DNA from 2 places in the Streptomyces sp. NBC_01622 genome. Region 2 is predicted to be linked to the other one. Evidence: riboswitches for the same ligand, from Rfam matches in the RefSeq annotation. Region 2 holds a riboswitch; the other holds the start of a gene.
What was found. Region 2 has a riboswitch for glycine ahead of gcvP (aminomethyl-transferring glycine dehydrogenase). Riboswitches for the same ligand answer to the same signal wherever they lie in the genome.

Region 1: another riboswitch for glycine. It lies ahead of gcvT (glycine cleavage system aminomethyltransferase GcvT); the one in region 2 lies ahead of gcvP (aminomethyl-transferring glycine dehydrogenase).

The regions. Positions count from the first base shown of each region.
Region 1 is NZ_CP109293.1:3,690,190-3,704,973, forward strand. Features, by position in the region: gene OH768_RS16380 (ABC transporter permease) at 1-401, opposite strand, end outside; gene OH768_RS16385 (ABC transporter substrate-binding protein) at 512-2,305, opposite strand; gene OH768_RS16390 (ABC transporter permease) at 2,375-3,382, opposite strand; partial or broken gene OH768_RS16395 (enhanced serine sensitivity protein SseB) at 3,765-3,872, opposite strand; gene OH768_RS16400 (enhanced serine sensitivity protein SseB C-terminal domain-containing protein) at 4,801-5,592, opposite strand; gene OH768_RS16405 (enhanced serine sensitivity protein SseB) at 5,769-6,554, opposite strand; gene OH768_RS16410 (AAA family ATPase) at 6,619-7,308, opposite strand; glycine riboswitch at 7,457-7,563, shown strand; gene gcvT (glycine cleavage system aminomethyltransferase GcvT) at 7,717-8,859, shown strand; gene gcvH (glycine cleavage system protein GcvH) at 8,970-9,350, shown strand; gene glyA (serine hydroxymethyltransferase) at 9,365-10,624, shown strand; gene OH768_RS16430 (L-serine ammonia-lyase) at 10,763-12,130, shown strand; gene OH768_RS16435 (adenylate kinase) at 12,660-13,343, opposite strand; gene OH768_RS16440 (MFS transporter) at 13,343-14,764, opposite strand; gene OH768_RS16445 (L-threonylcarbamoyladenylate synthase) at 14,761-14,784, opposite strand, start outside.
Region 2 is NZ_CP109293.1:9,316,145-9,330,928, reverse strand. Features, by position in the region: gene OH768_RS43280 (NAD-dependent formate dehydrogenase) at 1-1,030, opposite strand, end outside; gene OH768_RS43275 (LysR substrate-binding domain-containing protein) at 1,135-2,067, opposite strand; partial or broken gene OH768_RS43270 (helix-turn-helix domain-containing protein) at 2,094-2,264, opposite strand; partial or broken gene OH768_RS43265 (molybdopterin cofactor-binding domain-containing protein) at 2,417-2,917, shown strand; gene OH768_RS43260 (molybdopterin-dependent oxidoreductase) at 2,829-3,320, opposite strand; gene modA (molybdate ABC transporter substrate-binding protein) at 3,526-4,347, shown strand; gene OH768_RS43250 (ABC transporter permease) at 4,344-5,201, shown strand; gene OH768_RS43245 (ABC transporter ATP-binding protein) at 5,198-6,262, shown strand; gene gcvP (aminomethyl-transferring glycine dehydrogenase) at 6,372-9,257, opposite strand; glycine riboswitch at 9,437-9,532, opposite strand; gene OH768_RS43235 (PRC-barrel domain-containing protein) at 9,647-10,018, shown strand; gene OH768_RS43230 (DNA polymerase IV) at 9,940-11,508, opposite strand; gene OH768_RS43225 (MerR family transcriptional regulator) at 11,566-12,210, opposite strand; gene OH768_RS43220 (bifunctional nuclease family protein) at 12,427-12,900, opposite strand; gene OH768_RS43215 (MerR family transcriptional regulator) at 12,986-13,723, opposite strand; gene OH768_RS43210 (FHA domain-containing protein) at 13,767-14,648, opposite strand; gene OH768_RS43205 (DUF881 domain-containing protein) at 14,710-14,784, opposite strand, start outside.

The DNA of each region.
Region 1 (14,784 bases), 5.6 Mb from region 2:
GCGACACCGAAGACCAGCCACAGCACGGCGGCACCGAGCGCGAGACCCAGGGTCACCGGGAAGCGGTCGGTGAGCACCGGCCATACGGACTGCTCGCTGCGGAAGGAGTAGCCGAAGCACGGCGCGGCACAGTGGGTGACGTCACCGCCGGCCGAGTAGGTGCGGCCGACGAAGATGCCCTTGAAGAAGTGCCAGACCTGGATGAAGATCGGGTCGCTCAGACCCAGCTTCTCCCGCACCGCCGCTACGGCATGAGGGTCGGCCTGCTTGCCCACGAAACTCGTGGCGATGTCCACGCCCGCCCACTTGGGGACGAGGAAGAAGATGCTGAAGACCACCAGGATGATGACGACCAGCATCACTGCGGCGGCGAACAGCCGCCTGATGAGGTAAGCGAGCACAGCTAACGGCCCGCTGCGGGACCGGGGCCACCGGAGGTCTTCCGGTGGCCCACGGTCCCGCCGCGCCGGCCTTCACCTGCCTTTCGTGCCGTACGGCGGGTGTGCCGGGATTACTTCGTGGACTTCAGACCGATGTTGACGAAGTCGTAGTAGCCGCTGTACGCGTTCGTCGTGTAGACGTTGGCGATACGCGAGGAGCGCCAGTTCAGGAGTCGCTCGAAGGTGAAGGGCAGGTAGTACGCGCCCTCGCTGACCTTGTGGTTGATCTCCGTGGCGAGCTGGGTCTTCTTCGCGTCGTCCAGCGTGGTGTTGTACTGGTCGAACAGCCCGTCGATCGTCTTGTCCTTGATCAGAGCGAAGTTGTTGTTACCGCTCTGCAGGATGTAGTTGCTGCTCCACAGCGGGATGCCGTAGCCCTGGACGGTCGGGAAGTCCGGGCCCCAGCCCATGATGATGATGCCGAGCTTCTTCTTCGCGACGTTCGAGGGCGAGCCGATGATGCCGGAGCTCTGCGAACCGTCGTACTGGTAGATGTCGGCCTGGATGCCGATCTTCTTCAGCGACTCCTGCAGGGACGTGGCCGTGGCCACCTCCTGCTGCTTGTTGTTGCGGACGGCGATGGTGGTCTTGAAGCCGTTCGGCTGGCCGCAGGCCTTCAGCGCCTTCTTGGCGAGGTCGTCGTTGCCGTTCTTGTTGGCACCGGCGATCCCGTACGGGTCGTACTTCTGGCCCTCGCCACCGGCGATCGACGGCGGGAGCATGTTGGTGCCGATGTCACCACCGGCGACCGGGCCACCGCGCGCGGTCTGCAGCGACACGTGGTCGGCCGCGTAGATGACGGCCTTGCGGCACTCGATGTTGTCGAACGGCTTGACGCTCTGCGGGAAGACCGCGTACCGGATGAAGCCGGAGACCGGGTTGTCCAGGTTGGCCTTGTGCTCCTTCAGGGCGATGGTGCGGCCCTGCGGACCCAGGCCCGTCTGGCCGGCGTCGATGTCGTAGTCGCCGTTGATCAGACGCTGGTCCATGTCGGACTGGTTCGAGGAGATGGTCAGCGAGATCTTGTCCGGGTACGCCTTGCGCACCGGGTCGGACGACGCCTTCCAGTTGGTGTTGCGGACCAGCACCAGCTTCTTGCCGGGGCTGTACGACTGGAACTTGTACGGGCCGGAGGAGAACGGGTGCAGCGTGTACTTCGCCTTGGTGTCCTTGTCCTGGCGGACCGGGGACGCCGTCACCATCGCGAGGACTTCCTTGAAGTCCGAGTTCGGCGTCGGCAGGTGGAAGACGATCGTCTTGGCGTCGGGCGTGGAGATCGCCTTCAGGCCGAGCTTGTCCGCCGAGGTGTCCTTGTAGGGACCCTTGTAGGTGCCCTTGGGGTCGAGCATCTGCTGGAGGTAGATCGGACCGCCGGACAGCACGTCCTGCGCCCAGACGCGCTCGATGCCGTACTTGATGTCCTGCGAGGTTATGGCCTTGCCGTCCTCCCAGGTGCCCCCGTCACGCAGGTGGAAGGTGTACGTCTTGCCGTCGGCCGAGACCTGCCCCGTGTCGGTGGCCAGGTCGGGCGTGAGCTCGGCGCCCGCAGCGCCCGGCTCGGTCTTGTAGGTGAGCAGCTGACGGCTGTAGTACCGCGAGAAGTCCCACATGAAGCCGTAGTAACCGCGCGTGGTGTCCCAGAAGTCGGCGTCCTGGGCGGAGACGAACTTCAGTTCGCCGCCCTTCTTGACCAGCGAGGCCTGGGCGACCTTGTTGTTCGCCGCATCGAAGCCGGCGGCGCCGGTCTTCGAACCGCCGCCGTCGCTGTTGCCGCCGCCGCACGCTGCCAAGGCCAGCATGCCGGCGACCGCGGCAGCAGCGGCAAACGCCTGCTTACGCCGCCCTGAGGTGCGTTGGGTAGTCACGATCTCGGATCCTCCGGATTTGATGAGAGACCCCGTGTAGATGGCACGGGACGCTTGGGGCAATGCGGTTCAGCGGGAAGCCTTCGGGTCCAGCGCGTCCCGCACGCCGTCGCCGAAGAGATTGAAGGCCAGAACGGTGATGAAGATCGCCACGCCCGGAATGACCATGTACATGGGGTCCGAGTCGTAGTAGTCGATCGCGGTGGAGAGCATCTGTCCCCAGGAGGACGTGGGCGGCTTGACGCCCACGCCCAGGAAGCTGAGCGCCGCCTCGGTGAGGATGTTGGTGGGGATCATCATCGTCGTGTACACGATGATCGGCGCGACCAGGTTGGGCAGCAGTTCCTTGAACAGGATGTAGAAGCGTCCGGCACCCAGCGAGCGGGCGGCCTCGACGTACTCGCGCTCACGCATCGAAAGGGTCTGTCCGCGCACCACGCGTCCGATGTACGGCCAGCCGAAGAAGCCGATCACCAGGATCATCACGAAGACCCGCACGCTGGAACCGCTCAGGCCCAGCATCTCGTTCGGCATCACGGAGACCAGCGCGATGATAAAGAGCAGCTGCGGGAAGGCCAGCAGACCGTCCATGACACGGCTGATCACCGAGTCGACCCAGCCGCCGAAGAAACCGGCCAGGATGCCGAGGACGGTGCCGAGCACGACGGCGACGATCGCGGACAGGAAGCCGACGAGGAGCGAGATCCTGGAGCCGTAGAGGATCCGCGCGAAGATGTCGCGGCCGTTGACGGGCTCGACGCCCAGCAGGTGGTCGCCGCTGATGCCGCCCAGCGACCCCTTGGGGGTGCCGAACAGCGGGTCGATCAGGCTCTCGTGGAAGGTGTCCGGATCCTGGCCGATCAGGCTGGCGATCATCGGGGCGAAAACCGCGACCAGAATGAGGACAAGCACGACGATGCCGCCCGTGAGGGCGAGTTTGTCGCGCTTGAGGCGCTCCCAGGCGATCCGGCCCAGGGAACGTCCCTGCACGGCCTTGTCGCCGACGGTCGCAGCCGCCGCTTCTTCGGCCGCGCTCGGGGCCGCTTCCGCGGTCGGCTCGTGCAATGGTGCCGTCATCTGGCAGGGACCCCTCTCAACCGGCGGTAGCCGGCCCACACTTGCCGCTGTGGCGGCCATGATCAGTCCGTCGTACATCGGGGCGAACGGCCCCTGGTGCGGGAGTCTTCAACGCTTTGGTGATCTGCTGCCAGACTTGACGGTGAATGGATGCGTAAACGTGATGCGGGCTGGAGGGTTCCGTTATACGGACAACGGGTAACGCCCCCCGAACGCCTGGCAGTTGGGACAGAACACCGATTCGGCGCCATTTTGGGGCACTGAACCGCGATCTACGCGCGAAGAAATGTGTCATCGACGTAAATCCTGCGGAGAAGCGGGGAAGAGGACTCGCCGGGTCAGTATCCACCACGGACGGGTGAGCAGCGGTACCCGCCCGCCCGGGGCGGGCGTCCGCCCGCAGCCACAGCGCCACGACGGACCGCCGCATCATCGCGCGCACCGAGTCCACGGCGGGCCGACAGGTGTCGTACACAGCCGGGCCGGCTGCGGTCCGGCGCGGGTCGAGTCAGGAGGTGCCGAGGTCGAACCACGGCGTGATCGACACCGGCGACATCCTTCGACCGCGGACCGCCCAACAGGGAACCAAAGCCCCGCGAGGTCTTCGCGGAGCCACAGGCCGAGCACGGCAGCGTCCTCGTCGTCGGCCGGACGGCATCGACCGGGGCCCCGCCGTCGGCGGTCGCACGTGACCTGGGATGCCACATGGCCCACCTGCCGGGATTGACGATGCGGCGGATCGCCGAGCTACAGATCCGGCATCAGGACCGGAGCCCGCATCCTCCTCGGCGACGGCACCGCCGTCCCGTCCGCCCATGCGCCGCGACAGCACCTTCCACCAACCACGAACCCCGACCACCCCTTGACCAAATCCATAGGGGCACCACCCCAAGGACGAAGCCCAAATGATGTGATGTACATCACGCCGCGAGGCCACGATGTCCAGTTCACGACAAGAAGCCCGCCTTCCTCCCGACCCACAGGACGGACGGTGGAATTTGAGCGTCACTTGAGGGTGGGCGCGGGAAGAATTCGGATCCGCTTGCCACCTTTTGCCGGGCGACAGAAATCATGGCGCGACATTCGGCTCGAAGAGCCCGATGTCCTGTCCGGGCGGGGAAATCACCTACACGGTCAAGAAGGCGGGCAAGCCGTACTACTCGGCGCTCGGCGCCCGCGTCGGCGCGTACAACAGCAGTTCGGCCAGGGCTGCGTTGAACTACACCCTGGCCTTCAGCACAGCGCGCCAGACCTCCCACACCTTCTCGGTAGGCGTGAGCCTAGTCCTGCACTCCGACTCCGAAGTAAGAAATTCGCGACGGTCCGAGCGCACGCGCGAAAACCCGATTGGGCCCGCTCGGTTTCAAAGAGCGGGCCCAATCGTTTTCACGGTCACGACAGGCGCGTCCGCCGATGAATCAGTACCGCGGAGGCGGATAGCCGTATCCACCCGGCGTCGATACCTGCGCCGGCGCCGCGTGGGCCTCGCGGTCGTAGAACGGGCGGGCGTTCGCCCGCAGCCACAGGGCCACCGGGTCGTAGTCGTCGGACATCGCCACGGTCGACACCGGCAGCCCGTCCGGGACCGCGCCGATGGACTGCTGCATCATCGCGCGCACCGAGTCCACGGCGGGCGGACTGGTGTCGTACACATCCAGACCGATCGCGAGATACGGCGCCCCGAGCGCGGGCTGCACCCAGGCGCGGCGGAGGGTGCGGACCGCCGGGGTACGGTGGGCGTTCTGCGTGAGCAGGCCGTAGAACTGCGGGACCTCGACCGCCGGCTCCGTCAGGCGCAGGGGCCCTGCGGGCTGGCGCTCCAGGCCGGTGGCGATCCGGCGCAGGTCCAGCCAGGGGATGCCGACGCCGCCGCCGGGGGCGTGCGGGTTGAGCCAGAGGCCGAAGTGGTCGGGGTAGAGGGTCCGGGCCACGTCCAGGCCGTCGACCACCTCGTAGGAGCGGTTCCAGCCGCTGGCCGACAGTTCCTGGGCGGAGGTGACGCAGGGGGCGTAGCCGTAGCCCTCGACGTGCATGTTTCCGTACTGGGCGTCCGGGGAGCCGGACTGGCCGTGCCACAGGAGCATCCAGATCTGGCCGGAGCGGGGGGTCGCGAGGGCGCGCAGGAGCGCCTCGTAGGCGTCGTAGCGCCCGGGCGTCACCTGGCGCAGCATGTGCTCGACCTGGCCGGTCGCGGTGCCGCTGGCGCTCACGTGTACCGCCCCTTCTGGTGGTTGGCCTGCGTTGGGGTCCAGCTTAAGCGCCCCATGGGTGGGGGACTGGTGTGCGTTGGCGAGTGCGGGTGCGTCGTGGCTTGTCGCGCCCCGCGGCGGAGCCGCACATCGACACAGCCCCGCGCCCCTGGGGTAGTTGCCCCGGGCGGAGATTGCTAGTGACCCTGTGTATAGAAGGGGCGCACCGTCTGGCGCATCCACTCCGCTACCGGGTCCTGCGTGACGTCCAGGAGGACCAGGTTTACCGGCCATTTGACCTCGGTCCTGGTCAGGGCGCGGGACAGGGCGTCCATGGGGGCCGCCCTCAAGTCGCCGTCCCAGTTGGTCAGTTCGACGCCTACGAACATCACCGGGTCGGCGGTCTCGATCGCGGCCAGGCAGCGGCGGGCCGTGCCGACCACGCCGATGGTGGCGAACTCGGCGGAGGCCGCGGCGAGGAAGTCGACCGGGTCGTCCTGCCAGTCGGGTTCGAAGAGGCGGACCCGGCCGCCGCTGGTGGGGCCGTCGAGGGCGGTACGGCCGATGCGGCACAGCTCGGCCACGGCGGCGGGCGGGAGGGGGACACCGACCACGCCGTCCGGGTTCACCGCGATGCCCACCTGTGGGGGCAGTCCGCGGGCGAACTCCACCGCGGGCGCGATCGTGAACGACAGATGCGAGCCGACGACCTGGCGGAACTGCTCCTCGGAGCTGAAGACCGGGACGAAGGCCTGCCCGTCGATGTCCAGCGTGGGCAGGTCCAGGGGTCCGCTGTGCGGGCCGCCGCCGCTGGGCAGCGGGACCCAGACGAAGCTTCGGGACAGCACCTCGATGATCCGGCCGCCGGCCGAGGGCAGGCCGAGGGAGACCGAGAGCACCTCCTCCAGCTCGTTGCCGGGCCATCCGCCGTGCGGATGCGGGTGGGGGTACGCCTGACCGGGGAAGTCCGCCGGGAAGTCCATCTACCTACCGCCTGCTGGTGAAACCGCCTGCTGTAAACGTGCTGTGACGGAAAAGGCTAGCGGCTCAGTCCGCGAAGTCGATCCGGCGCAGCACGTCCGCCGCGTCCCGGTCCAGGAGGACCGCCGAGCCCACGCCGTGCGGCAGGTCGCCGCGCTCCACGGCGCGCAACAGCCGGGCGGCGGCCCGGCGGTGGCGCAGGAACGCGTACCGCGAGACTCCACGGCCGCGCTCGCGCTGGCCGTCGAGCGCGGTGTCCGGGCTGACGTCGAGGAACACCAGGTGCAGGGTGCCGCCGCGGCGTTGGGCGGCGCGGGCCAGCCAGCCGCGCACCCAGGTCTGGGTGCCGCAGTCGTGCACGACTGCTCCGGACGCGGAGCGCAGGGTGCGGTGCAGTCCGGCGTAGTGGGCGAGGCGGACCAGGGGGCGGTACACCGCGTACGGGAGCAGACCTGACATGCGGGACATCCGGGCGTCCCAGCGGTCCCGGGCGTCCTGGCTGTCGACGCGGACGCCGTCACCGGTCACCGCGCGCCGCATCAGCGTGGACTTGCCGCTGCCGGGCAGGCCGGTGACCACGACCAGGTCGCGGGGGCCGAAGCGGAGTCCGTGCGGGCTGCGGCCGACGCGCTCGCGGAGGTCGCGGACGACCGGTGCCGGGCGGGCCGGGCATGCCTCCCTGGCCGGGGCCGAGGGCTGCTCGGGCAGCGCTACGGCCGAGGTCGTGGCGTACACCGTGGTCCTTGTCACCGTGATCGTCCTCCCTGCGGGGTCAGGAAAGGTTCTCCCCAACGAACGTAAAGAGAAGGTAATGCACGGTGTCTCGCGGTTCCGTTCGCTTCCGGCCACAGGCCTGTTACAAAGCCTGTGCGATGATGTGCGCGCCAACTGCATACCGGCCGCTTGAATCCGCGCGGGAGAGTCCCCAGTCGTCTGCCCTACGACGTCCGGGGCGCCGAAGGAGCAAGTCCCTCCCTTGAATCTCTCAGGCCCAGTTACCGCGCGGGCGAGGCACATCTGAAAAGCGGACCGCCGTCGCCGGTGGTCCCACCCAAGGTGCAACCCATGTCCCGTGCGTGTCCCGCGCGGTCATGGCGAACCTCTCAGGTTCCGATGACAGATGGGGAGGAACGACCTCGCCGTCATGCCTTGGGAGACCGACCGATGAGCAGTACCGCCACCCCTGAGAAGCGCCGCACCGCGCTCGACGCGCTGCACCGCTCGCTCGGTGCGACGATGACCGACTTCGCCGGCTGGGACATGCCGCTGCGCTACGGCTCCGAGCGCGACGAGCACCTCGCCGTCCGCACGAAGGCCGGCCTCTTCGACCTCTCCCACATGGGCGAGATCACCGTCACCGGACCGCAGGCGGCCGCACTCCTCAACTACGCGCTCGTCGGCAACATCGCCTCCGTGGGCGTCGGCCGGGCCCGCTACACCATGATCTGCCGGGCCGACGGCGGCATCCTCGACGACCTGATCGTCTACCGGCTGGCTGAGACCGAGGCTGCGTTTTCTCAATACATGGTCGTCGCCAACGCGTCCAACGCCCAGATTGTCCTGGACTCGCTGGTGGAGCGGGCCGAGGACTTCGACGCGGTGGTCCGCGACGACCGGGACGCGTACGCGCTGCTCGCCGTCCAGGGCCCCGAGTCCCCCGGCATCCTCAAGTCGCTGACGGACGCCGACCTCGACGGCCTGAAGTACTACGCCGGTCTGCCCGGCACGGTCGCGGGCGTCCCCGCGCTGATCGCGCGCACCGGCTACACCGGCGAGGACGGCTTCGAGCTGTTCGTCTCCCCCGGTGACGCGGAGAAGCTGTGGGAGGCGCTGACCGAGGCCGGGGCGCCGGCCGGGCTGATCCCCTGCGGCCTGTCCTGCCGGGACACGCTGCGCCTGGAGGCGGGCATGCCGCTGTACGGCCACGAGCTGTCGACCTCCCTCACCCCGTTCGACGCCGGGCTCGGCCGGGTCGTGAAGTTCGAGAAGGACGGCGACTTCGTCGGGCGTACGGCCCTGGAGGCCGCCGCCGAGCGCGCCGCCGCGCAGCCGCCGCGCGTCCTGGTCGGCCTCGTCGCCGAGGGCCGCCGGGTCCCGCGCGCCGGGTACTCCGTCGTCGCCGACGGCCGGGTGATCGGCGAGATCACCTCCGGCGCCCCCTCCCCCACGCTGGGCAAGCCCATCGCCATGGCGTACGTCGACGCCGCGCACTCCGCGCCGGGCACGGCCGGTGTCGGTGTGGACATCCGGGGCAGTCACGAGCCGTACGAGGTCGTGGCGCTGCCGTTCTACAAGCGCCAGAAGTGACAGTCGTCGTAGCGTCGAGTCCGTGACCGGGGCGGATCACCCCTGTTCGACGATCCCCTCCGCATTCCCCCCTTCACCAGCACTCCCCCGCGTACAGGAGAATTCACGCCATGAGCAACCACCCCGAGAATCTGCGGTACAGCAAGGAACACGAGTGGCTGACGGCCGCCGTCGACGGTGTCTCGACCGTCGGCATCACCGAGTTCGCGGCCAACGCGCTCGGCGATGTCGTCTACGTCCAGCTCCCCGAGGTCGGCACCGCGGTGACCGCGGGCGAGTCCTGCGGCGAGTTGGAGTCGACCAAGTCGGTGTCGGATCTGTACGCGCCGGTCAGCGGTGAGGTCGTGGAGATCAACTCGGCCGTCGTGGACGAGCCCGCGCTGGTCAACTCCGAGCCGTTCGACGGCGGTTGGCTGTTCAAGGTGCGGATCACCGACGAGCCGGGCGACCTGCTCTCCGCCGACGAGTACACCGCCTTCACCGCCGGCTGAGGAGTCGTAGATCCATGTCCGTCCTGAACACGCCCCTGCACGAGCTCGACCCGGACATCGCCGCCGCGGTCGACGCCGAGCTGCGCCGTCAGCAGTCCACGCTGGAGATGATCGCCTCGGAGAACTTCGCTCCGGTCGCGGTCATGGAGGCACAGGGCTCCGTCCTCACCAACAAGTACGCCGAGGGGTACCCGGGCCGTCGCTACTACGGCGGCTGCGAGTACGTCGACGTGGCCGAGCAGATCGCGATCGACCGGGTCAAGGAGCTGTTCGGCGCCGAGTACGCCAATGTGCAGCCGCACTCGGGCGCCTCCGCCAACCAGGCCGCGCTGTTCGCGCTGGCCCAGCCCGGCGACACCATCCTCGGCCTCGACCTGGCGCACGGCGGCCACCTCACCCACGGGATGCGGCTGAACTTCTCCGGCAAGCAGTTCAATGTGGTCGCCTACCACGTGGACGCGGGGACCGGTCTGGTCGACATGGCCGAGCTGGAGAAGCTCGCCAAGGAGCACCGTCCGAAGGTCATCATCGCGGGCTGGTCGGCGTACCCGCGGCAGCTGGACTTCGCCGAGTTCCGCCGGATCGCGGACGAGGTCGAGGCGTATCTGTGGGTCGACATGGCGCACTTCGCGGGCCTGGTGGCGGCCGGCCTCCACCCGAACCCCGTCCCCTACGCGGACGTCGTCACGTCCACCACCCACAAGACGCTGGGCGGCCCGCGCGGCGGCATCATCCTCGCGAAGCAGTCCTTCGCGAAGAAGCTCAACTCCTCCGTCTTCCCCGGCTTCCAGGGCGGTCCGCTGGAGCATGTGATCGCCGCCAAGGCGGTCTCCTTCAAGGTCGCGGCGGGCGAGGACTTCAAGGAGCGCCAGCGGCGTACCGTGGACGGGGCGCGGCTGCTGGCCGAGCGCCTCGTCCGGGACGACGTGAAGGCCGTAGGGGTCGACGTCCTGTCGGGCGGCACGGACGTGCACCTCGTCCTGGTCGACCTGCGCAACTCCGAACTCGACGGTCAGCAGGCCGAGGACCGGCTCCACGAGGTCGGCATCACGGTCAACCGCAACGCCGTCCCGAACGACCCGCGGCCCCCGATGGTCACCTCCGGCCTGCGCATCGGCACGCCGGCGCTGGCGACCCGCGGCTTCACGGCCGAGGACTTCGCCGAGGTCGCGGACGTCATCGCGGAGACGCTGAAGCCGTCGTACGACGTGGCGGGTCTGAAGGCCCGTGTCACGGCGCTGGCGGAGAAGTACCCGCTGTATCCCGGGCTGTAGTCGGCCCCGGGGGCACCGCGCACACTGGGAGGTGTGCGCGGTGCCCCGCCCACCCGTCGCCCACCACACCCTGTTCGAAGCGCTTCGCGCCCTTGAATCCTGCACCACCCCGCACGTCTTGCGTTCTGAGGAGTCACCGTGGCCATCTCGGTCTTCGACCTGTTCTCGATCGGCATCGGCCCGTCCAGCTCCCACACGGTCGGCCCGATGCGGGCGGCCCGCATGTTCGCGCGCCGGCTGCGCAACGAGGAGCTGCTCGACTCCGTCGCCTCCGTCCGCACCGAGCTGTACGGCTCGCTCGGCGCGACCGGGCACGGGCACGGCACCCCCAAGGCGGTGCTGCTCGGCCTGGAGGGCGAGTCGCCGCGCACGGTGGATGTGGAGGGCGCCGATGAACGGGTCGAGCAGATCAGGACGGCCGGACGCATCCGCCTCCTCGGCGAGCACGAGATCCCGTTCTCCTACGACAACGACCTGAAGCTGCACCGCCGTAAAGCACTGCCGTACCACGCGAACGGCATGACGCTGTGGGCGTACGACGCGACGGGCACCGAGCTGCTGTCCAGGACGTACTACTCGGTGGGCGGCGGCTTCGTCGTCGACGAGGAGGCGGTCGGCGCCGACCGGATCAAGCTGGACGACACGGTCCTCAAGTACCCGTTCCGCACCGGCGACGAGCTGCTGCGCCTCACGCAGGAGACCGGTCTGTCGATCTCCGCGCTGATGCTGGAGAACGAGCGCGCCTGGCGCACGGAGGAGGAGATCCGGGCCGGGCTGCTGGAGATCTGGGGCGTGATGGGCGCGTGCGTGTCGCGGGGCATGTCGCGGGAGGGCATCCTGCCCGGCGGCCTGAGGGTCCGCCGCAGGGCCGCCATGTCGGCACGCCAACTCCGGGCGGAGGGCGACCCGTTGGCGCACGCGATGGAGTGGATCACGCTCTACGCGATGGCGGTGAACGAGGAGAACGCGGCGGGGGGCCGGGTGGTCACGGCCCCGACGAACGGGGCGGCCGGCATCATCCCGGCGGTCCTCCACTACTACGTCAACTTCGTGCCGGGCGCCGACGAGGACGGGGTCGTCCGCTTCATGCTCGCGGCCGGCGCCATCGGCATGCTCTTCAAGGAGAACGCCTCCATCTCCGGCGCGGAGGTCGGCTGCCAGGGCGAGGTCGGCTCGGCGTGTTCGATGGCGGCGGGCGCGCTGGCCGAGGTACTCGGCGGTTCTCCCGAACAGGTCGAGAACGCGGCCGAGATCGGCATGGAACACAACCTCGGCCTCACCTGCGACCCCGTCGGCGGCCTCGTCCAGATCCCCTGCATCGAACGCAACGGCATGGCCGCGGTGAAGGCGGTGACCGCCGCGCGGATGGCGATGCGGGGGGACGGGTCCCACAAGGTGTCCCTCGACAAGGTCATCAAGACGATGAAGGAGACGGGGGCGGACATGAGCGTCAAATACAAGGAGACGGCTCGGGGTGGACTTGCGGTGAACATCATCGAGTGCTGAGGAAGTAGGCCGTGAGCAGGGGTCTACCGGCGGGCAGACGCACCGGAGACCGCGCACGTAGATCTGCTTGCTGTGTGCGCACGGGCTCCGCGTGCCGTCGTGTGCGGCGAGTCCGCCCTGGCCCTACATGAACTCATCGACGACATCCCTACAGCGGTGCACATCGCCGCGCCGCGCGGTACGGGCCGCCCCGGGAGAAACCATCCCCGTGTACAACGCCGCGGCGAACTCCAGGACGTCGCACGCGCGTTGGGTGCTCTCTCCGTCATCCGCCCTGCCGTTGAGGCGGTGCTCGCCTGATGGCCGACCCCACGCGTGACACCACCGCCGGCCGCGTCTACGACGACCTTCGCAACCTGGCTCGCCGCGCCGGCCGGTCCACGGACGAAATCATGGTCGCGCGACTTCGTCACCCTCGCCGACTTCAACCGGTGCGCTCTTGTCATACGGGCAACGGAGCCCCTCGGGACAGGCTGTTCTGGCCGGCTGTCCGTGCCGACGGGCTCCGTTGCTCTGGGGCGGGGAGCCTTCAACTCCCCTGTGCGACCGCCGTATCCAGTACGCCCGGCAGGCCGAGGGTCTGGAGTATCCGGGCCGTCACCTCCTCCGTGGTGCCGGTCGCGTCGACGGTTCGCAGGAGGCCCGTTCCGGCGTAGTGCGCGGTCAGCGGGGCGGTGGACGCGCGGTGGACCGCGAGTCGGTCCCGCACCGTGGCCGGGGTGTCGTCGGCGCGCTGGTACAGCTCGCCGCCGCAGTGGTCGCACAGGCCCCGGACCGCGGCCGGTGCGCTGTGCAGGTGAAAGATGTGGCCGTTGTCGCGGGAGCAGATCTGGCGGCCGCCGATCCGGCGGACCACCTCCTCCTCGTCGACGACGAGGTCGAGCACCGCGGTCAGCGCTGTGCCGGTCTCGGCGAGCATGGTGTCCAGCGCCGTGACCTGGAAGGCGCTGCGCGGGAACCCGTCCAGGACGTACCCCCCGGCGGTGTCCGGGTGACGCAGCCGGCCGCGTACCACCGCGGTGATCAGCGCGTCGGGCACCAGTTGTCCCGCGTCGATGAGGTCGGCCGCGCGCTGCCCGAGGGCGGTGCGCCTGCGGACGTGGTCGCGCAGCATGTCTCCGGTGGACAGGTGCGGTATGCCGAGCCGCCGGCTCAGCCTGCGGGCCTGGGTGCCCTTGCCCGCGCCGGGCGGCCCGAACAGAACCACCCGCATCAGACGGGCTCCTCGCTCGTGTCCGGGGCGGACAACGCCGACGGGGACTCGGCGGCCCCCGCGGTCACCGGTTCCGGACGTCGCAGCAGGGTCACGACGAGCGCCGAGACGATCAGCAGTCCACCGGTGAGCCACAGTCCGGGGCGGACCGAACCGGTCAGGTCCCTCAGCCACCCCGTGACGTACGGCGCGGCGAAGCCGCCCAGGCTGCCGATGGTGTTGACGAGGGCGATGCCCGCAGCGGCCTCGCGCTTGCCGAGCATCGCCGTGGGCAGGCTCCAGAAGACCGGTATCGCCGACAGCACACCGATCGCGCAGACGCTGATCACCGCCATGGTCGGCAGCGGGCCACCCATGTAGAGGGCGAGCGGGATGGAGATTCCGCCGACGACGGCCGGGACGACGACTCCCTGCACGGCACGGCGGGGCGCCCGCTGGACGTACCGGCCCCAGCACACCATGGCCACGGCGCCGAGGACGTACGGCACGGAGTTGATCAGTCCGCGCTCGACGATGGTGAATTCCGCCCCGCCGCTCTCGTCCTCGAAGCCGGCGATGATCGTCGGGAGGAAGAAGCTGAGGGCGTAGAGGCCGTAGATGATGCCGAAGTAGGCGAAGCCCAGGGCGAATGTGCGTGGGGTGAACCAGCCGCCGCCCAGGCGTGGTTCGCCGTCCCGGGGGCCGGGGCGCTCGGTGCCCTCCGCAGCCACCCTCGCCACCAGCCAGTCCCGCTCGCGCTCGGTCAGCCAGCGGGCTTCCTGGGGCCCGTCGGGCAGCAGGCGCCATACGACCACCGCGAGGAGCAGCGCGGGCAGTCCTTCGAGGACGAACATCGCGCGCCACCCCGCCAGCCCGAACATTCCGTCCGCGTGCTGGATGAGCAGCGCGGACAGCGGGGCGCCGAGCGCGGTGGACAGGGGCAGCGCGACGAAGAAGCCGGCCATCAGCCGGGTCCGCACCTCGCGGGGCAGCCACAGCGTCAGATAGAACACGATGCCGGGCAGGCACCCCGCCTCGGCGATGCCGAGCAGCAACCGGGCCACCTGCAACTGGCCCGCGTTCTGCACCAAGGCCGTGAGCGCCGCGACCAGTCCCCAGGAGACGAGGATGCGGACCAGCCATACGCGCGCACCGAACCTGCGCAGGGCGAGATTGCTGGGGACCTCGACCAGCGAGTAGCCGATGAAGAAGATCCCGGAGGCCAGGCCGAACGCGGCGGAGCTCAGTCCGAGGTCGTCGTTCATGCCGTTCGGCCCGGCGAAGGCGATGTTGCTGCGGTCCAGGTAGCTGACCAGGTAGAGCAGGCCGAGCAGGGGCAGCAGCCGGCGGGCGACCCTGCCGTACACCACCGCCCCGGCGACGGTCTCCGCGGTGCCCCGGCCGCCCTGGGCGGACCGGGGTCCGGGTGTGCGTGTGGTCATGATCCGTCCTCCAGGAGATG
Region 2 (14,784 bases):
GGGCCTGCGCCGACAGCGAGGAACCGGAGATGTGCGGGGTCATCCCGTGGTGCGGCATGGTGCGCCAGGGGTGGTCCGCCGGGGCGGGCTGCGGGAACCACACGTCACCGGCGTAACCCGCCAACTGCCCGCTGCGCAGCGCCCGGTCGACGGCGTCCCGGTCGACGATCTTCGCCCGCGCGGTGTTGACGAGATACGCGCCGCGCTTCATCTGCGCGAGCAGTTTGTCGCCGAACAGCCCCTCCGTCTCCGGGTGCAGCGGCGCGTTGATGGTGACGACATCGCAGTGCGGCACCATGTCCTCGGCGCTCTCGTGCCAGGTCAGCCCCAACTCCCGCTCCACATCCTCGGGCAGCCGGTACCGGTCGGTGTAGTGCAGTTTCACCTCGAAGGGCGCGAGCCGCCGCAGCACCGCGAGCCCGATCCGCCCGGCGGCGACCGTGCCGACATGCATGCCTTCGAGGTCGTACGAACGGGCCACGCAGTCCGCGATGTTCCAGCCGCCGTCGAGCACGACCTGGTGGGACGGCAGGTAGTTGCGCACGAGGGACAGTGTCATCATCACGACGTGTTCGGCGACGCTGATGCTGTTGCAGTACGTCACCTCGGCGACCGTCACGCCGTGGGAGATCGCCGCGTCGAGGTCGACGTGGTCGGAGCCGATGCCGGCGGTGACCGCGAGTCTGAGGTTCTTCGCGGCGGCGATCCGCTCGGGGGTGAGGTACGCGGGCCAGAACGGCTGCGAGATCACGATGTCGGCGTCGACCAGTTCCCGGTCGAAGACCGAGCCCTCGGCGTCCTTGTCGGAGGTGACGACCAGGGTGTGCCCGGCACCCTCCAGGTAGGCGCGCAGGCCGAGTTCACCGGAGACACTGCCGAGGAGGTGACCCGGGGTGAAGTCGACCGCCTCGGGGGTGGGGGTGGTCTGGCCGCCGGGGTAGTGGTCGATCACGGGCAGGTCGTCGCGGGCGTACGAGGTCGGGTATCCGTCGGTCGGGTCGTCGTAGAGGACACAGAGAACCTTGGCCATGTCGCGGCTCCTCAACTCCGTTGTCTGAAGGTGAACTTCACGATCCTCGGAGTGAATCGCCCTGGTCAAAGCGAACGTTGCTATGCCCGGATAGCCCGCGGCTATCAGCGTCCGTCGCCCAGGTAGGTGTGCAGCAGCTCGTCGAGCGCGTCCCGTACGCCCGCCTCCCGGGCCACCTTCAACAGGGCTTCCGCCAGCACGGATTGGGGTTCGGTGCGGGCGACCACCAGTCCGACCCGGGGCCCGTGCGCGGGCCCGTTCAGCGGCACCACCCGCATCCCCTCCGGTACGTCGAACATGTGCAGCCACGCGTGCGAGATCACGCTCGACCAACGACCGCCGGGCAGCAGCGTGTAGAGCCCGGCGACACTGTCCGACTCGATCGCCGGGCAGGCCGTCGCACCCTCGGCCGCGAAACACTCGTCGATGATGCGGCGGTTGCGCATCCGCGAGTTGAGCAGGCAGAGCGGAAGTGTGGCCGCCTGCGCCCAACTGGCCTTACTGACACCGGCGAGTGGGCCACCGACCGGCGTCAGCAGGACGTACCGCTCCTCGTAGAGCGGGAAGCGGCGGACGTTGCGCAGGCTGTCGTCGTCCAGGTACGTCATCGCCGCGTCCAGCTCGAACTCGGCGAGCCCGTGCCTGATGTCGACGGACGACAGCGACTCCAGGGCGACCCGGGCCCGGGGATGCCGTTCGCAGAACGGGGTGGTGAGGAGGGAGGCTGCCGGCAGCGCGGTCGGCACCACGCCCAGCCGCAGCGTGCCGGTCAGGCCGCCGCGCAGGACGGACAACTCCTGGTGCAGAGCGTCCCGTTCGGCCAGGATACGGTGCGCCCAGGCGAGCACCACCTCGCCCTCCGGGGTCAGCCCCTCGTACTTTCTGCCGCGGCGCACGATCGGCACGTCCAACTCGTGCTCCAGCCGTCGGATCGCGGCCGACAGCGAGGGCTGCGAGACATAGCAGGCCGCCGCGGCGCGCGCGAAGTGCCGCTCACGGGCGAGCGCGACGAGGTACTCCAGCTGACGCAACAGCATCCCTGACCTCCCCTGTGACGTGCAGGCTAGGCGCTGTCCGTCCGGCACAACAGGGCCGCCCACAGGTCGAGTCGGTCGTAGAGCCGGGAGAGGTCGCGGCCGGTGGAGTTGACGTGCAGATGCAACGCCTCCGCGGTCCGCGCCCAGGAACCGTCACAGGCGAGGAAGGTCTCCAGGGTCTCCAACAGGACGGCGTGACGGCCGTACCGTCACCACGGTCGAGGGCCTGGCCGCCGAGGACGGCGAACTCCACCCGGTCCAGCGGAAGTTCCTCGACGCGGTACACGGGGTGTGCCACGCCGAAGCACCCGACGCGGGCGAGGCGGTCGGCCGCAATCTCCCCGCCCCCACAGGCACCCCGCGTTCCGTGGCCTTCAACGCACATTGGTTCAGGGTCGCCGTGGACCCGGACACGGGTGAGATCCGCATCCTGCGCAGTGTGCACGCGGCGGACGCGGCGGACGTGGGCAAGGTGACGAACCCGATGCAGTGCCGGGGCCCGGTGGAGGGCGGGGTCGCCCAGGCGCTCGGCGCGACCCTCTTCGAGAACGTCCGTATCGACGAGCACGGGGTGGTGGAGACGGCCGCCTTCCGCCGCTACCGGCTCCCGCAGTACGCGGACGTGCCGCGCACCGAGGTGCACTTCATGGAAACGGCGGACGCCATCGGGCCGTTGGGCGCCAAGTCGATGAGCGAGAATCCCTTCGACCCGGTCGCGCCCGCCTTCGCCAACGCGCTGCGGGACTCGACGGGCGTCCGCTTCACCGAACTTCCGCTGACCCGCGACCGGGTGTGGCTGGCACTGGCCAACTCGCCGCGCCGTACCCCCCGTCCACCCGTATCGCACTGATCCCACTGATGTGCCGGGCCCCGCAACGGTCCTGTGGAAGCACCAGTTGCGGCCCGGCACGGTCGAGCGGGGTGTCGTCGATGCTCACGGCGAGCAGAACAGGGGCATGAGCGAAGTCGGGATCGATCTCGGCCCAGGACAGCAGCGTGTGGTGCCCGTCCGTACCGCTGACCGCGATGAGGAAGCGCAGTCGGTCCTTGCGGCGGACGGGGTCGAAGCCGGGACCGGCCGCGGACAGGACGTCGTAGAGCCGTGGTCCCGCGAAGCGGTGGACCTGGGTGCCGCTGGTGGCGCACTCGAAGCTGACCCGGACCCGGTACAGCGGCCAGTTCAGCAGGTCCGGCACGGTCAGCCGGGCGGGTCGGGCGAGGTCCCCCGTCAGGTCGAGCTGCGCGAGCGTCACGAGCCATCACCTCCCGCAATGTGGTACCCGGACGGCACTCCCGTACAAACGCACATGCGCACCCCGCATGCGAATAGTGCAGCTCATGCGATGCGACAGGAGACCTACACCTTGCATATGCGGCAGTATCATCGCGGCACGGCCGTTGCGGCCGGGCAAGGGCGCGACAACCCCTTATCGGCAGAATCAGAGGAGTAGAACCGTGATGACCCGTTCCGCGCGTCGGACCCGCCGGACCCTGCAGGTTGCGGGGGCCGGAGCCGCCGCGCTGCTGGCCCTGAGCGCCTGCTCCTCCAGCGACGACTCGTCCTCCTCGAAGTCCGGCTCCTCGGCATCCGCGTCCCCGAAGATGTCCGGCACCGTCACCGTCTTCGCCGCCGCCTCCCTCAAGGAGTCCTTCACGACCCTGGGCAAGGAGTTCGAGACTGCCCACCCGGGCACCAAGGTCACCTTCAACTTCGCGGGCAGCGACACCCTCGCCGCGAGCATCACCAGCGGTGCCCCGGCCGACGTGTTCGCCGCCGCCAGCCCCAAGACCATGGCGATCGTCACGGACAAGAGCGACGGCGTCGGCACTCCGGCCACCTTCGTCCGCAACCAGCTGGAGATCGCCACGCTGCCGGGCAACCCAGACAAGGTGACCTCCCTGAAGGACCTCACCAAGTCCTCGCTCAAGGTCGTGCTGTGCGACAAGACGGTTCCGTGCGGCGCCGCGGCCCAAAAGGCGCTCACCGCAAGCAAGTTGAAGCTCACCCCGGTGTCCTACGAAGAGGACGTCAAGTCGGCCCTCAACAAGGTGGTGCTGAAGGAGGCCGACGCGGCGGTCGTCTACAAGACCGATGTGCACGCCGCCGGCAGCAAGGTGGAGGGCGTTGAGTTCCCCGAGTCCGCCGACGCCATCAACGACTACCCGATCGTCCTCCTGAAGAACGCGCCCAACGCCGTCGCCGCCAAGGCGTTCATCGCGCTCGTGCAGTCAGCCGAGGGCCAGAAGGTGCTGTCCGCGGCGGGCTTCCTCAAGCCGTGACCAAGCTCGACACCTCCGACGCCACGGCCGAGACCCTGAAGGGCGGGCCGCGGCGTCGCCGCGTCCGGATGTCCGGACACGGGGTGCCGTTGCCCCTGCTGGTGCCCGCACTCGTAGGGCTGGCATTCCTGCTCCTCCCGCTGCTCGCCCTGCTGGTACGGGCTCCCTGGCGGTCGCTGCCGTCACAACTCACCAGCACGGAGGTCTGGCAGGCCCTCCGACTCTCCCTGCTGAGCGCGACCTTGGCGACTGCGGTATGCCTGGTCCTGGGCGTGCCGCTGGCCTGGCTGCTGGCCCGCACGGAGTTCCCCGGCCGCCGCGTCGTCCGGGCCCTGGTGACACTCCCGCTGGTCCTGCCCCCGGTGGTGGGCGGCGTGGCGCTGCTCCTGGCGCTCGGCCGCAACGGTGTCGTAGGCCAGTGGCTCGACTCCTGGTTCGGCATCACCCTGCCCTTCACCACGACCGGTGTCGTGGTCGCGGAGGCGTTCGTGGCGATGCCGTTCCTGGTCATCAGCGTCGAGGGCACCCTGCGCGCCGCCGACCCCCGCTACGAGGAGGCCGCCCAGACCCTCGGCGCCTCCCGCTTCACGGCGTTCCGCCGGGTCACACTCCCCCTGATCGCCCCGGGCATCGCGGCGGGCTCGGTACTCGCCTGGGCCCGCGCACTGGGCGAGTTCGGCGCGACGATCACCTTCGCCGGCAACTTCCCCGGCCGCACCCAGACCATGCCTCTCGCGGTCTACCTCGCCCTCCAGAACGACCCGGAAGCGGCCATCGCCCTCAGCCTGGTCCTCCTGGCCGTGTCGATCGCGGTCCTGGCGGGGCTCCGGGACCGCTGGATGACCACATCATGAGCAACCTCATCACCACAGCCGGCGAGGGCCTCGACGCCCATCTCGTCGTGGACCGCAGCACCTTCCGCCTCGACGTCGAACTGACCGCCGCACCCGGCGACGTAGTCGCCCTGCTCGGCCCCAATGGCGCGGGCAAGACGACCGCGCTACGCGCGCTGGCCGGCCTGGTCCACCTGACGGACGGTCATCTACGGCTGGACAGCGCGGAGTTGGACCGTACGCCCCCGGAGTCTCGTCCGGTAGGCGTCGTCTTCCAGGACTATCTCCTCTTCCCGCACCTGACCGCGCTCGACAACGTCGGGTTCGGCCCGCGCTGCCAGGGCGCGACCAAGGCGGAGTCCCGCGCCATCGCGGCCGAGTGGCTGGAGAGGATGGGCCTCGCCGAGCACGCGGGCGCCAAGCCCCGCAGACTCTCCGGCGGCCAGGCCCAACGCGTCGCCGTGGCAAGGGCGTTGGCGACCCGCCCACGCCTCCTGCTCCTGGACGAACCTCTTGCCGCCCTGGACGCCCGCACCCGCCTGGACGTGCGGGCGCAACTCCGCCGCCACCTCGCAGAGTTCGAGGCGGTCGCGGTACTGGTCACCCACGACCCCCTGGACGCAATGGTGTTGGCCGACCGGCTGGTCGTGATCGAGCAAGGAAAGATCGTCCAGGAGGGCACCCCCGCCGACATCGCCCGCCACCCGCGCACGGACTACATCGCCCAACTGGTCGGCCTCAACCTCTACAAGGGCAGCGCCGACGGCCACACGGTCACGCTCGACACGGGCCCCGTGATCACCACCACGGAGGATCTCCAGGGCGAGGTGTTCGTAGCGTTCCCACCAAGCGCGGTGACCCTCTTCCGCGACCGCCCCACCGGCGCCAGCGCCCGCAACCTCTGGCACTGCGAGGTAGCGGGCCTGGAAACCCACGGCGACCAGATCCGCGCGGACCTCACCGGCGAGCTCCCCCTGGCCGCAGACCTCACGACGGTCGCAGCAGCCGAACTGGACCTGTACCAGGGGGCTTTGGTCTGGGCGACGGTAAAGGCAACCCAGACACACTCATATCCCGCCTGAGCACCCGCGCCCCATAGGGGCGCGGGGCTGTATCGATGTGTGGCTCCGCCACGGGGCGCGACTGCCACAACGGACCCGCAGCCGAAACTCCCGGCGTTCAGCGGAGCGTTCAGTCCTCGTACGCATCCAACGGCGGGCAAGAACAAACAAGGTTCCGGTCCCCAAAGGCCTGGTCAATCCGCCGCACCGGGGGCCAGTACTTGTCGGCGACGGACACCCCGGCCGGGAAGACAGCCTCCTCGCGCGAGTAAGCGTGCCCCCACTCCCCGCCCAACGCGGCAGCGGTATGCGGCGCGTTCCGCAGCGGGTTGTCCTCGGCCGGCCACTCACCCGAGCCGACCCTCTCGATCTCCCCGCGAATCGCGATCATCGCCTCGCAGAACCGGTCCAGCTCGATCAGGTCCTCGGACTCGGTCGGCTCGATCATCAGCGTGCCCGCCACCGGGAACGACATCGTCGGCGCGTGGAAGCCGTAGTCGATGAGCCGCTTGGCGATGTCGTCGACGGAGACACCGGTCGCCTTGCTGATCGGCCGCAGATCGATGATGCACTCGTGCGCGACGAGCCCGCCGGGCCCGGTGTAGAGCACGGGGTAGTGCGGTTCGAGCCGCTTGGCGATGTAGTTGGCGGAGAGCACGGCCACCTGCGTGGCCCGCTTCAGCCCCTCGCCGCCCATGAGCCGGACGTACGCCCAGGAGATCGGCAGGATGCCGGCCGAGCCCCAGGGAGCGGCCGAGATGGGCCCGACTCCCGTCTCCGGCCCGGCCGCCGGCTGCAGCGGGTGGTTCGGCAGATACGGCGCCAGGTGCGCGCGCACCCCGACCGGCCCGACACCCGGACCGCCGCCACCGTGCGGAATGCAGAACGTCTTGTGCAGATTCAGATGCGAGACGTCACCGCCGAAGTGACCCGGCTTGGCAAGCCCCACAAGGGCGTTGAGGTTGGCGCCGTCGACGTAGACCTGTCCGCCGGCCTCATGCACCTGCGCGCAGATGTCGGCGACATGCTCTTCGAACACCCCGTGCGTGGACGGGTAAGTGATCATCAACACGGCGAGTTCTTCGCGGTACTGCTCGATCTTCGCCCGCAGATCCTCGATGTCGATCTCACCGTCCTCGGCGGTCTTCACGACGACGACCTTCATGCCTGCCATGACGGCACTCGCGGCATTGGTGCCGTGCGCGGACGACGGGATCAGGCACACGATCCGCTGCTCGTCGCCGTTGGCGCGGTGGTATCCGCGTACGGCCAGCAGCCCGGCCAACTCGCCCTGCGAACCGGCGTTGGGCTGCAGCGACACCTTGTCGTACCCGGTGACCTCGGCGAGCCGCTCCTCCAACTCCCTGATGAGCGTGAGGTATCCCTGCGCCTGCTCGGCGGGCGCGAAGGGGTGCAACTGCCCGAACTCGGGCCAGGTGACCGGCTCCATCTCGGTGGTCGCGTTGAGCTTCATCGTGCAGGAGCCCAGCGGGATCATGCCCCGGTCGAGCGCGTAGTCCCGGTCGGCGAGCCTGCGCAGGTAGCGCAGCATCGCGGTCTCGGAACGGTGGTCCCGGAAGACGGGGTGCGTGAGGTAGGCGTCGTTCCGCAGCAGCGCCTCGGGCAGCGTGTCCTCAGCGGTCGCGTCGAGCGCCTCGATGTCTCCGTCGACCCCGAACGCGGTCCATACGGCGGCCAGTTGGGCGCGCGTGGTGGTCTCGTCGCAGGCGATGGACACCTGGTCCGCGTCCACGAGGTGCAGGTTGACGCCGTCCTCGCGGGCGGCGGCGACGACCTCGGCGGCCCGGCCCGGAACACGCGCGGTCAGCGTGTCGAAGTAGCCGCCGTGCACGACCTCGACACCGCCGGCGGTGAGCCCGGCGGCAAGGATCGTGGCATACCGGTGCGTCCGCCGCGCGATGCCCTTGAGCCCCTCGGGCCCGTGGTAGACGGCGTACATCCCGGCCATGACGGCAAGGAGCACCTGGGCGGTACAGATGTTGCTGGTGGCCTTCTCACGGCGGATGTGCTGCTCGCGGGTCTGGAGGGCGAGGCGGTAGGCCTTGTGTCCGTCGGCGTCGACGGAGACGCCCACGAGCCGCCCGGGCAGGCTGCGCGCGAACTTCTCGTGCACGGCCATGTATCCGGCGTGCGGCCCGCCGAAGCCCATCGGCACCCCGAAGCGCTGCGTCGTGCCGACCGCGATGTCCGCGCCCAGCTCGCCGGGCGACTTGAGCAGCGTGAGCGCGAGGAGATCGGCGGCGACGGTGACGAGCGCGCCGAGCGCGTGCGCCTGCTCGATCAGCGGCTTGATGTCGCGTACGGCACCGGAGGTACCCGGGTACTGCACGAGCACGCCGTTGATCTCGCGCTCGGCGATCTCGGCCGGGATGCCCTCGCTGAGGTCGGCGACGACGACCTCGACTCCGGCCGGCTCGGCGCGGGTCTCGATCACGGCGATGGTCTGCGGCAGCGCGTCCGCGTCGACCAGGAACAGGCCCTTCTTGTTCTTGCCCATGCGCCGCGACAGCGCCACGGCCTCGGCGGCGGCCGTCCCCTCGTCGAGGAGGGAGGCGCCGGAGGTCGGCAGCCCGGTGAGGTCGGCGACCATGGTCTGGAAGTTCAGCAGGGCTTCGAGCCGCCCCTGGGAGATCTCCGGCTGGTACGGCGTGTAGGCCGTGTACCAGGCCGGGTTCTCCATGACGTTGCGCAAGATCACGGGCGGCGTGAAGGTCCCGTAGTACCCGAGCCCGATCATCGAACCGAGGACCTCGTTGCGGTCCGCGAGGGAACGTAGTTCGGCCAGCACCTCGGCCTCGGTGCGGGCGCCCGGCAGGTCCAGGGAGTCGGCGTTCTTGATCACATCGGGGACCGCGGCGGCGGTGAGCTCGTCGAGCGAGCCGTAGCCGACCTGCGCGAGCATCTTGGCCCGCGCTTCCTGGTCGGGACCGATGTGGCGCTGCTCGAACGGAATGCCCTGTTCGAGCTCGGAGAGCGAAGTGCGAGGGGCGGTCATTTGGGAGGCCTCCTGGTCGGACACGACCTTCGAGGGCACCACGACAGTGGGGTGCCCGGACGGCCTCCCCCTCTGTCATCTCAACCTGAGAGCTTCACCGGCCACCCGAAGGTCACCGGCTTTCACCGTCGGTGAGAGCGAGAGCCGTCGCCGGCACCCGCCCTGCTTTCCAGAGTGACCTCGTCCGTGCGGTACGTGAGCCTGAGAGATTCCGGGGAGGATTTGCTCCTTCGGCGCCTCCGATGAAGTCTGGAGGACTCTCCCGCACGGGGTCAGCAGCCGCTCGCCAGCCTACCAGCGAGCGTGGAAGCCGAGCTCTCGAGTGGCCACCGGCCCGAATGTGCTCTTTTGTAGAGTTTACGAATGAGTTGCGACCAGGAGGAGGGCCCGTGCAGACCGATATCGATCCGCGCAACCTGATCGGCCGCAAGGCGTTCGACCGCACCGGCGCCAAGATCGGCACGATCGACGAGGTCTACCTCGACGACGCGACCGGTGTACCGGAGTGGGCGGCCATACGCACCGGCCTGTTCTCCAGGGACGCCTTCGTCCCCCTGGAGCCCAGCGAACTGATCGAGGGCACCCTGCACATCCCCTTCGACCGCTCCCTGATCAAGGACGCCCCCGACTTCGGCGTGGGCCGCCACCTCTCCCCCGACCAGGAACTCCAGCTCTACCACCACTACGGCCTCGACGTGGCCCCACCGCCCTCCCTCCCGGACCGCGACTTCGGCAAACTGGCGGGCTCGGACGACACCTGAGCCGAAGCGGCGGGAGGGTCGGCGGGTCTTCGATTCTCCGGGGGCGGTGGCGCGCTGCCCTGGACGTCGGCATCCGACGGCAGCGACTGGACTGCCCCACCATCGGGACCCCGCTCCACCAACTGCCCTGGCACCGCAGCCACTTCACCCGCGTCTCGCGTCACCAACGGCAGCGGCTCCGCCGGCTCCAGCTCGGGATCGTCGGTCCGGAACGTCCGTACCCGCCCGGGCCCGGCATCCTCCGGCGTCTCAAACCGCACGGTGACCCGCCCCAGCCCACTGCCCTGCACCCACCCGTGCCCGAACCCGGAGTGGTGCACATCGTGGCCCGCGGGCCAGCGCCGCTCCACGGGCGCCGTCTGCTCCCCGCCCTCTTCCTCCTCCGTGTGCTCCTCCTCAAGAAGGTCGGCCTGCTCTCCCGCCGCCTGCGCGAACAGGTCCTCCTGCGTGTAGTCGGCGAGGCCGGACACTCCCACTCCGAGCAGCCGCACCCCGCCCGTGGTGTCCACGGAGTCCAGCAACCGCGCCGCGGCCTCCCGCACCACCCCGGGATCGTCGGTGGGCCCGCGCAAGGTCTCGGACCGGGTCAGCGTCGAGAAGTCGTACCGCCGCACCTTGAGCACGATGGTCCGCCCCGACAGCCCGGCGCCCCGCAGCCGCCGTACACACCGGTCGGCGAGGCGCTGCACCTCCAGGCCCACCCGGATCCGGTCGTGGATGTCCACGTCGTAGGTGTCCTCGACCGACACCGACTTGGTCTCCCGCTCGGCCACCACGGGCCTCTCGTCGTGCGCCACCGCCATGGCGTACAGCGCGTGCCCGTGCGCCTTGCCCACCAGCCGTACGAGCTCGTCCTCCCCCGCCTCGGCGATCTCGTCGACCGTGGTGATCCCGGCCCGCCGCAGGTGGTCGCCCGTCGCCGGTCCGACCCCCGGCAGCGTGCGCACCGACAACGGCCCCAGCAGCGCCCGCTCGCTCCCCGGCTCGATCAGCACCAGCCCGTCGGGCTTGGCCCGCTCGGAGGCGATCTTCGCGAGCATCTTGGAGGCGGCGAGGCCGACCGAGCCCGTGAGCCCCGTGACCGCCCGTATGTCGGCTCGGAGCCGCTCCCCGGCCCGCCGCGCCGACTCGGCGTCCCAGGCCGCCTCGCCGGCCTCCAGATCCACGAACGCCTCGTCCAGGCTCAGTGGCTCCACAAGCGGCGACAGCGCCCGCAGCAGCGCCATTACCTGCTCGCTGATCGACCGGTAGAACCCGAAGCGCGGCACGAGATACGCGGCGTTCGGGGCGAGCCTGCGCGCCTGGGCCATGGGCATGGCCGAGTTCACCCCGAAAACCCGTGCCTCGTACGACGCGGTGGCGACCACCCCGCGCGGCCCGAGCCCGCCCACGACGACGGCCTTCCCGCGCAGGCTCGGCTTGGACGCCTGCTCCGCCGAGGCGAAGAAGGCATCCATGTCGAGATGCAGGATCGTGGGCGCGGTTCTCACATCTCCGATGCTGCCCTACGCCACTGACAATGCCCTGCTACGGCTTTTGCCGGGCCCTCAGACGGCCCGGTTGCGCCGCCTGGCCAGCTCGTCGGCGGGGTTGACCCCGACCAGCGTCTCACCGGTGTCGACGCGCTCCCCGTGCAGCTGCGACAGGGCGCTCTCCACATCCCGCCACACCACGCCCACGGCGATCCCGAAGACCCCCTGGCCGCCCTGGAGCAGGGCGTGGACCTCGTCCGGCGACGTGCACTCGTAGACCGTGGCGCCGTCGCTCATCAGCGTCATGCGCTCCAGATCCCGGAAGTCGCACTCCCGCAGGTGCAGAACGGCGCTGCGGATGTTCTGCAGTGACACACCCGTGTCGAGGAACCGCTTGACGATCTTCAGGACGACGACGTCCCGGAAGCTGTAGAGCCGCTGCGTCCCCGACCCGTGTGCGGGCCGCACGCTGGGCTCGACGAGCCCGGTGCGTGCCCAGTAGTCCAGTTGCCGATAGGTGATTCCGGCCGCCGCACAGGCCGTAGGGCCCCGGTAGCCGATCTGCTCGGACGCCATGGACGTCGCCCCTCCGCTGCTCGGCACGGCAGTGGGTCGATGCGGAGCGTGATCGGCCGCACTGCCATGAAGCCGGTACGGGCCACTGTCCCCGAAACTGCGTTCCGGGGCACCCCCAGCCGTACCGTCGCCGCTGCTTCTCACGCCGACCTCCGTCCTTGACCTGCCTTCTCGACGGTAGGCAGTCACCAGGGGTGCGTCAACGATCGCCACGCTAGGCACGCCGAGTGATAATCACCTTAGGAGTGGTTTCCCGTACCCCACCGCGGGGAAAGGCTAGCCGAATGCGCTCGCGGGGGGCCGCAGGACGCTCTCACACGCCGGTGGCAAATGCCAGCATTTCTCTGCCGGCTCTCGCTCTCACTGGCTGTTGGTCCCGAAGTCCTCGGGCGAGATCTGGTCGAGGAACTCGCGGAACTTCTCCACCTCGTCCTCCTGCTCGTCCGGGATCGCGATGCCGGCGTCGTCGAGCACACCGTCGCTGCCGTAGATCGGCGTCCCGGTGCGCAGTGCCAGCGCTATGGCGTCGGACGGGCGGGCGCTCACCTCGACTCCGCTGGCGAACACCAGCTCGGCGTAGAAGACGCCCTCACGCAGATCCGTGATGCGCACTTCGGTCAGCTCCTGGCCGACGGCCTCCAGCACGTCCTTGAACAGGTCGTGGGTCAGCGGTCGTGCGGGGGCCATGCCCTGCTGTGCGAAGGCGATCGCCGTCGCCTCCCCGGGCCCGATCCAGATGGGGAGGTAGCGGTCGCCTCCCACTTCACGCAGGAGCACGATCGGTTGGTTGGAGGGCATTTCGACCCGGACACCTACGACATCGAGCTCGTTCACACAGCAACCCTAGGCCGTGCCCGGGACGTTTGGGTAGTCGGGCCGGGATCGGGTGACCGATCAGGCGGCCGTAATCCCGCCCGGCTCAGGGCAGGCGCACGCCGAGCGCGGTCTGCACCAGCGCGGCGTGCAGCTTCACCGTGAGCCCCGCCAGTTCCTTCGTACGGGCCTCCGCGTGGGCCCTGGTCTGCGGATTGCGGTGCCGCTTCAGCGGCGCGACCACCTGGTCGACGAGCCCTGCCTCGCGGTCCGCGGCGGCCTTCATCGCGCGCAGGTGCCGGGGTTCGATCCCGAACCGCCCCAACTCCAGGACGAGCCCGGCCACGGTGATGGCTTCCGCGTCGTACACGCCGTCCGACAGTGGAGCGATGAGTCCGTACGACTCCCACTCGTCGAGCTCCTGCTCACCGATCCCGGCGGCGGCCAGCAGCTCGGCCCGCCCGATCCGGGCCGCCGTCGGGCCCTCCACGGGCTCCAGAACGACTTCGCCGTCCCGTTGACGGCCTACGGTGGGCAGCGGGGCGGCTTCCCCGCGCCCCATGGCGTCGAGGTGCTCGCGGATCACCTTGAGCGGCAGATAGTGGTCCCGCTGCATCCGCAGGACATGGGCGAGGCGTTCGACGTCGGCGGGGCTGAACTTGCGGTATCCGGAAGGGGTCCGCTGCGGCTCGATGAGCCCCTCCGACTCCAGGAAACGGATCTTGGAGATGGTGACTTCGGGGAACTCGTCGCGCAGCGTGTTCAGCACCGTGCCGATGCTCATCAGCCCGGTGTCCGCGGCGGCGGTACCGTGCCCGGCACCGCCGCTCGGTGTTTGAAGCATGGACCTTCCTGGGGGAATCCCCCGGACACAGTCCGAGGGAGGATCAGTAACCCCGCTGGCTCGCGTAGAACACCAGCCGGTACTTGCCGATCTGCACCTCGTCACCGTTGGCCAGGGGGACCGAGTCGATGCGCTCGCGGTTGACGTACGTGCCGTTCAGGCTGCCAACGTCGGCGACCGTGAAGGCACCGTCGGCACCGCGCCGGAACTCCACATGGCGGCGCGAGACCGTCACGTCGTCCAGGAAGATGTCGCTCTGCGGATGACGGCCTGCCGTGGTCAGCTCGCCGTCCAGCAGGAAGCGGCTGCCCGAGTTCGGACCGCGGCGCACCACCAGGAGCGCAGAGCCCAACGGCAGCGCGTCGACGGCCGCCTGCGCCTCCGGGGAGAGCGTCGGCATCTGCGTCTGGCCGGTCACCTCGGCGTCGTAGGCCTCGAGACCGGAGATGGAGATCGTGGACGTCGTCTCGGACGCACGCTCCGGGGTCACGCCGGGTCGCAGTGGCGCACCGCAGTTGGAACAGAAGCGGCTGTTCTCCGCGTTGCGGTTACCGCACCTCGTACACACCAGGGCCGACATAGGGGAAAACCCTCCACCCGTACTTGAGGTTGACGGTTGCCCAAAACCTATGGCGCCGGACTGCGCAGGGTCAACCGACGGCGCGTCCTGACCAGCGACCTGGTCACGGAACAGCGGGCGCTGGCCCTCCGCGTCCGGTTGTGCGCGATGGCGAGCGGTCTGATTGTCGCTGCTCTCTTTCGCACTCTTGCCGAACAACTTCGCAAACAACTTCACGGGCGATTCCCCTTGACCGAAACAGACCCGCCCGTGGGGCAGGACGAACCCTGATTGAACACACCGGTCGACCCGGACATCCTCACAACGTCCGTATCCACCAGACAGTTTCCACCACGCACCACCCAATCGGTGCGTCGACCCCCCGCAAGCTCATGCCCTCGCCGGACGGTCCCCATGCACCCCCGGTTCACCGGGAGGACGACCGAGCGTAGTCAGGCTGCTTCGCGACCCGCAAGGCATCCACGACGATCTTGCTCGACCG